3 regions of the Apilactobacillus micheneri genome follow, and region 3 is predicted to be linked to each of the others. Evidence: predicted binding sites of a transcription regulator. Region 3 holds the regulator's gene; each other region holds the start of a gene.
The links. The regulator HrcA, encoded in region 3, represses chaperone genes, less so after heat shock. The targets are predictions, from matches to a motif close to TTAGCACTCNNNNNNNNNGAGTGCTAA.
Positions count from the first base shown of each region.

Region 1: a site for HrcA is predicted at 1,028-1,054, ahead of groES (co-chaperone GroES). Genes of this name have one in related genera too.
Region 2: a site for HrcA is predicted at 1,472-1,498, ahead of DY123_RS01755 (Hsp20/alpha crystallin family protein). Genes of this name have one in related genera too.

Region 1 is NZ_QUBI01000006.1:40,533-42,813, reverse strand. It holds gene DY123_RS06545 (ABC transporter ATP-binding protein) at 1-124, opposite strand, end outside; gene DY123_RS06540 (redox-sensing transcriptional repressor Rex) at 293-922, shown strand; gene groES (co-chaperone GroES) at 1,089-1,373, shown strand; gene groL (chaperonin GroEL) at 1,412-2,281, shown strand, end outside.
Region 2 is NZ_QUBI01000001.1:342,175-344,455, forward strand. It holds gene DY123_RS01745 (hypothetical protein) at 1-393, opposite strand, end outside; gene DY123_RS01750 (Hsp20/alpha crystallin family protein) at 487-903, opposite strand; gene DY123_RS01755 (Hsp20/alpha crystallin family protein) at 944-1,369, opposite strand; gene DY123_RS01760 (GH25 family lysozyme) at 1,578-2,281, opposite strand, start outside.
Region 3 is NZ_QUBI01000002.1:253,189-255,469, forward strand. It holds gene dnaK (molecular chaperone DnaK) at 1-106, opposite strand, end outside; gene grpE (nucleotide exchange factor GrpE) at 131-700, opposite strand; gene hrcA (heat-inducible transcriptional repressor HrcA) at 715-1,758, opposite strand; gene ribF (riboflavin biosynthesis protein RibF) at 1,862-2,281, opposite strand, start outside.

The DNA of each region.
Region 1 (2,281 bases), on a different contig from region 3:
TACCAGCACCGTTACGACCCACTAAGCCAACTTTACCATTTTCTGGAATGCTCATATTTACATTTGTGAAAAGATCTTCTCCACCAAAACGTTTTGTTAACTTATTAGCTTGTAAAATAATCAAACTATTCACCTCCTGTAAGTGATTATAAATATAACAATACTAGTCATTTTAGCACATAACGTATATATTATTAAAATTATACAACTATAAAAGATTGAAAAGCATTTCACAATCAATATTTTTGTGTTAAAATTATAGTTCGTTATGTGTAAAACTCAAGAGGAGGCAATGGACATGAAAATTCCTAGGGCAACAGCAAAAAGATTGCCTATGTATTATCGATATCTTAGTGGATTGCATGGTGCGAAAGTTAAGCGTATTTCTTCAAGTACTTTTGCCGATGCAGTTCAAGTTGATTCAGCAACAATTAGAAGAGATCTTTCTTATTTCGGTGCCCTTGGTAAACGTGGCTATGGATACGATGTTGATGACTTATTAGATTTCTTTAAAAAGATTTTAAATCAAGATCATTTAACAAATGCAGCATTGGTAGGATTAGGTAACTTAGGCCAAGCATTATTGCATTTTAATTTTCACAAAGATAGTAATGTGAGAATTTCTGCAGCATTTGATATTCATGATAATATGATTAATACTGTTCAAAGTGGTGTACCAGTATATGATGTTAATGATCTTGAAAAACAATTAAGTGAACAACAAATTGAAGTTGTTATTTTAACAGTTCCAACAGGAGTAGCTCAAAAAATTTGTGATCAAGCGATTGCTGGTGGAGCTAAGGGAATTATGAATTTCACTTCTAAAAGATTGTCAGCTCCTAAAAATGTCAGAGTACAAAATGTAGATTTAACAAATGAATTACAAACACTTATTTACTTTATTGAACATTATGATAATTAAAAATAAATACTAATTTCCAAGTACTTTCATAAATTATGAAGGTACTTTTTTATTAAGCATCTTTCTTGCATTTAATCATAAAACATAATATATTAATAATTGTAATTAGCACTCTTTTATATTAAGTGCTAACGATTATTAAATGTTAATTGGAGGGATAGTAACAATGTTAAAACCATTAGGTGATCGTGTTGTTATTGAAACACAAAATGAAGAAGAAAAGACGGTTGGTGGCATTGTTTTAGCTAATAATGCTAAAGAAAAACCACAAACTGGAAAAGTTATTGCTGTTGGATCTGGACGTATTCTAGATAATGGCAAAACATTAGAACCATCTGTTAAAGCTGGGGATAAAGTACTGTTTGATAAATATGCTGGAACTTCAGTTGACTATGATGGAAAATCTTACTTAATTTTGCATGATAAGGACATTGTTGCGATTATTGATTAATAAATTAATTATTAAAAATTTAATGAGGTGAAGTATTTATGGCTAAAGAAGTAAAATTTTCTGAAGATGCTAGAAATTCAATGCTAAGAGGTGTTGATAAATTAGCCAATACTGTAAAAACAACTTTAGGACCAAAGGGTCGTAATGTTGTTTTGGAAGAATCAGCTGGTAATCCTAACATTACTAATGATGGTGTAACCATTGCTAAATCAATTGATTTACAAAATCATTTTGAAAACATGGGAGCTAAATTAGTTTCTGAAGTTGCTTCAAAGACTGATGATATTGCTGGTGATGGTACTACTACTGCTACTGTTTTAACCCAAGCTATCGTCAATGAAGGAATGAAAAACGTTACTGCTGGTGCTAATCCAGTTGGTATTCGTCGTGGAATTGAAAAAGCTACTAAGGTTGCTGTAGATAAGTTACATAGCATGTCACATGAAGTTAAAAATAAAAATGATATTGCTCAAATTGCTTCAATTTCTGCAGATAATCCTGAAGTAGGTAACTTAATTGCAGATGCTATGGAAAAAGTAGGTAATGATGGGGTTATTACTGTTGAAGATTCTCGTGGTGTTAACACTACTATGGATGTTGTTGAAGGAATGCAATTTGATCGCGGATACATGTCTCAATATATGGTTACTGATAACGAAAAAATGGAAGCTGATTTAGATAATCCATATATTTTGGTAACAGATAAAAAGATTAATAACATCCAAGAAATCTTACCGGTATTACAAGCAGTTGTTGAACAAGGTCGTTCATTATTGATTATTGCTGATGATATTGGCGGTGAAGCTTTGCCAACACTTGTATTAAACAAGATGCGTGGAACATTTAACGTTGTTGCCGTTAAAGCTCCTGGTTTTGGTGATCGTAGAAAAGATCAACTACAAGATATT
Region 2 (2,281 bases), on a different contig from region 3:
CTTACTATGAATTGAAGGCATATCAACATCATACGACATGTTATTTAAATTATTGGAAACATTTTTTAGATAAATACTATTAGGATTAAATGCATAAAAACCATCATACTTATATAAGATGGTATAAGGATAGTAAGAAAATCTATTGCTATTGATTTCAGGACCAACATTATATTTATTTGGATTAAAATAATTATACTTATTAGTTAAATATTGTGAAGGTCCAAAAAAATAAGGAAGTTTACTAGTAAATTTGCCATCATTAAAATTATAATAATTACCCGCATCACTACCATCAGCATTAGCATTTAAAGGAAGAAAATAGACTAAACATAAACAAAAAATAACAAGAAACATCAATTTTGATGCAAAAATTAATTGATTTATTTTCATCTAATATCCCTCCTATAAAAATAATGATACATAATAATTATAGTACAAAAAAAGACCCGAGCACAAAGTCCCGGGTCTTTTCTTATTTAGCAATTAATCAATGTTAATTTCATGTTTTGCTTTATCTTTTGCTTCTTTTGGTAATGTAATCTTTAAGATGCCACCATCATATGATGCTGAAATTTTATCACTTTCAACATTAGGTAGGTAAAATGCACGACTAACATTACTAGATGAACGTTCACTTCTAATTAATTGTCCATCCTTATCCTTTTGTTCTTTATTCAAATCATGAACAGCATGAATACTTAAAGTATCATTACGATAATCTAAGTCAATGTCATTCTTCTTGAAACCAGGTAATTCAGCATTTACTTCAAAATTGTTGTCATTTTCAATAACATCAGTCTTCATCTTAGAAGTATTAGTAAAATTCTTACCAAAGTCACCAAAGAAACTTTCCATTGGATCTAACATATCAAAAGCACCATTTCTTAATTCATTAGCCATAATACAATCCCCCTATATTTTTATATTATTTAATTTAAAATTAGTCGATATTAATCTTGTGTTTATTATTATCTTTTGCTTCTTTTGGCAATGTAATCTTCAAGATTCCGCCATCATATGATGCTGAAATTTGATCATTTTCAACATCAGGTAGGTAGAATGAACGTGAAGTATTACGAGCTGTACGTTCTTTTCTAATGACACGTCCTGTTTTGTCATTATTTTCTTTCTTCAAATCATGGGTTGCACGAATATTTAAATTATCATTTTCGTAATCAATATGAATATTATCTTTTTTAAATCCAGGTAATTCAGAGGTTACTACGTAATTATCTTTATTTTCAGTAACGTCAGTTTTCATTTGATTACTAGCAATTGAATTGAAGAAATTCTTACCAAAGTCACCAAAGAAATCATCAGTTGGTTCGAATACACCTAAATCACTATTTCTTAATTCGTTAGCCATAATCAAAAACCCCTTTCAAAAGTCTTTATTATTTGTTGATTTGTTATTTCCTTATCAACAGTTTCTATATTAGTCAGTAATGGTCAGATAGTCAAGAGAAAAGTAGCACTCTTTTCATTAGAGTGCTAAAAAAACATGTATAAACGTTGATATAAAAGCATTTATGATAGTAAAAAAAGTAGTAATTAAATTACTACTTTAATAAATATTATTTAAATGCACTTTGATAAATCCAACCAACTAGCTTGCCTTGATAATAAGCTTGATAATAATAACTATGCCAGCCATCTTTGTTAGCACGACGAGTAATAGTCATTTTCTTATTAGCATAATCAGAACCATTAGCAGTAGTGATAGTGCTAGCAAAACCACTATTGTTAACATGATTATGGAAAGCTACTTTGGGATTCTTTTTCATTACTTTAGTAGTTGAATATTTAGAATACTTAACGTTAGGAACTAATGCGTTCGTATTCACCCAACCCATAGCATGACCATTAGAATACATACGGTAGTACGTTCTTCCATTAATAGTTGCGATGGAATTGATATACATACGTTTACGAGTATTCTCACTTACACTGGAAAGCGCATAAGTTTTACCGATAAATTTATTATCACCAGGAACATGATTATAAAATTTATAATTATAACCATCCTTAACAGTCATAGTTTTATTTTGTTGAACATATTGTGTATTTCTTGTTTGTTGTTGTGGTTGATCTGAATTGTTGTTTTGATCTTGGTTTGATGAATTATCATTAGCTTGTGATTGATCATCATTATTTTGATTGTCATCAGCTGGTTGAAGTTGCGAACTATTATCGGAACTATTACCAATAAACCAATTAGCATCTTTCGAAGTTAATAAATTAGCATCAATTCTTTGACCTAAAGAATTTGAATAAAAAT
Region 3 (2,281 bases):
GTGATCCTTCTGGATTTGTAATGATTTTTGGTTCTTTACCTTCAAGAACAGCAACGGCTGAGTTAGTTGTTCCTAAATCAATTCCGATAATCTTATTACTTGCCATAATTATCTTTCCCCTTTTTGTTTATTATTGTGCAACTACAACCATACTTGGTCTAATTACTCGATCAGCTAGTTTGTAGCCCTTTTGTAAAACTTCTACAACTGTATCTGCAGGATGATTGTCATCTGCATCAACAGTTTGGACAGCTTGACAAAGTGTTGGATCAAACTTTTGTCCTTCAGCATCAATTTCCTCAATACCATTTTCAGACAAAGCCTTATTCATATGACTAAGAACTAATTCAACACCTTGTTTAAGTTGTTTTCCAGCATCATCAGTAACTTCAGTACTTAAAGCACGTTCTAAGTTATCAACTACTGGCAAAATACTTGTGGCCAATTTTTGACCATCATATTTATAAATATCAGCACGTTCACGTTTGAAACGAGTTTGCATATTTTGCATTTCGGCTTCTGCTCTCAAATATTGATCAGAAACTTCATCCACTTTTTGTTCAAGCTTTTCTATTTTAGCTTGATTAGCATCTTTCTTTTCCTTTTTTGCATCTTTTTTGGCAGCTTTAGCTTCCTTTTTGGATACATCTTTTTTAGAGTCAGATTGCTTTAAGTCTTTCTTTTCGTCTTTATTTGACAAGTGAATACCTCCCTTTACTGATCATATTTATTATAATAGTTTAATAGTTTCTTTGATAATTCGTCTCGGAAGCTTTCTACTATTCCAATAATTCTTGAATATGGCATTCTAGTAGGACCTAATACAGCAACTACTCCTTTACCATATTCACCAACATCATAAGTCCCAGTAATAACACTATAGTCTTTTAATAAACTATTGCTTATTTCAGGACCTATTTTCACTGAAATTGATTTCCCAGAATTATTTATAAATTGAGAAATATCATCAGTATCATTCAATAATGAGTATATTGGCTTTAGATAACTGATATCATTATTATCAGTAAAACTTAACAAATTCAATTCACCGCCGATATAGAATTGATTTTTAGAAGCTTCGGTTAATATATTATTAAGCGTAGCCAATATTCCTTTTGGATTATTGATATACTTAACAATTTCTTTAGTAAAATCACCTTTCAATAATGATTTTAAAATATCTGATAAAGATTTGCCAACCATTTTATCATTGATTAACCTCACAACGGCATCTAATTGTTCACCATTAATATCATCAGAAATATGAAAAATTTGATTAATGACGTCTTGACTATCAGTAATTAAAATTGCCATTACCTGTCTATTGCCAAGAGGAACTAAATGAAAGCTTCTTAATCTACGGCTTACTTGCTGCTCAGGTTTTAAAGCTAAAGCAGTATAATTTGTTAAATTCGATAAGATATTAGCAGATTGCTCAACAATCTCATCTATCTTTCCAAAATTACCACCTAATGCTGTTTTAATAATTCTAATATCACTATTATCAATAGGATTAGGATTAAGTAAATTATCGACATAATATCGATATCCTTCAATAGATGGAATTCTTCCAGAAGAAGAATGCGTTTTGGAAATTAAACCAACCTTTTCAAGATAAGCCATATCATTTCTTACGGTAGCTGAACTGACATGTATGGGTAGTTGATTCGATAATGCTTTGGAACCGACAGGTACACCAGATTTTGTATAATCACTAACGATTACTTCTAAAACGGTTTTTTGCCTTTCGCTGAGCATATATCAATCACTCCTTTAATAGTTAGCACTCTTAGCAGTCTTATTAACTAAGTGCTAACTACAATATATAATTTAACAAAGCATCATATATAAGTCAAGAAAACTACCCTCGTTTTTTATTAAAAAAATCTCTAGTGAATTTTTCATCCATCGATAGCTGATTAATCAAGGTATCAACTCCATCAAATTTAACTTCACCACGGATTCGATATAACCAATCTATAGATACATTTTCTCCATAAATGTTATGATCAAAATCTAAAATATTAATTTCAACTGTAATTGGGTTCTTATCTCCAAATGTAACGTTTCTTCCAATTGATGCCATTCCATTATAAGCTTTATCACCGATAGTTATATTAACTACATAAATTCCAATACTTGGCAGCCATTGAAATTCGCTATGCTCAATATTAGCGGTGGGATATCCTAATTCTCTACCCCTGGCTAATCCATGAACTACTAAACCAAAAGTTTTAAAAGGACGCCCCAAAAGATTATTTACAGTTTTAATATCTCCTTG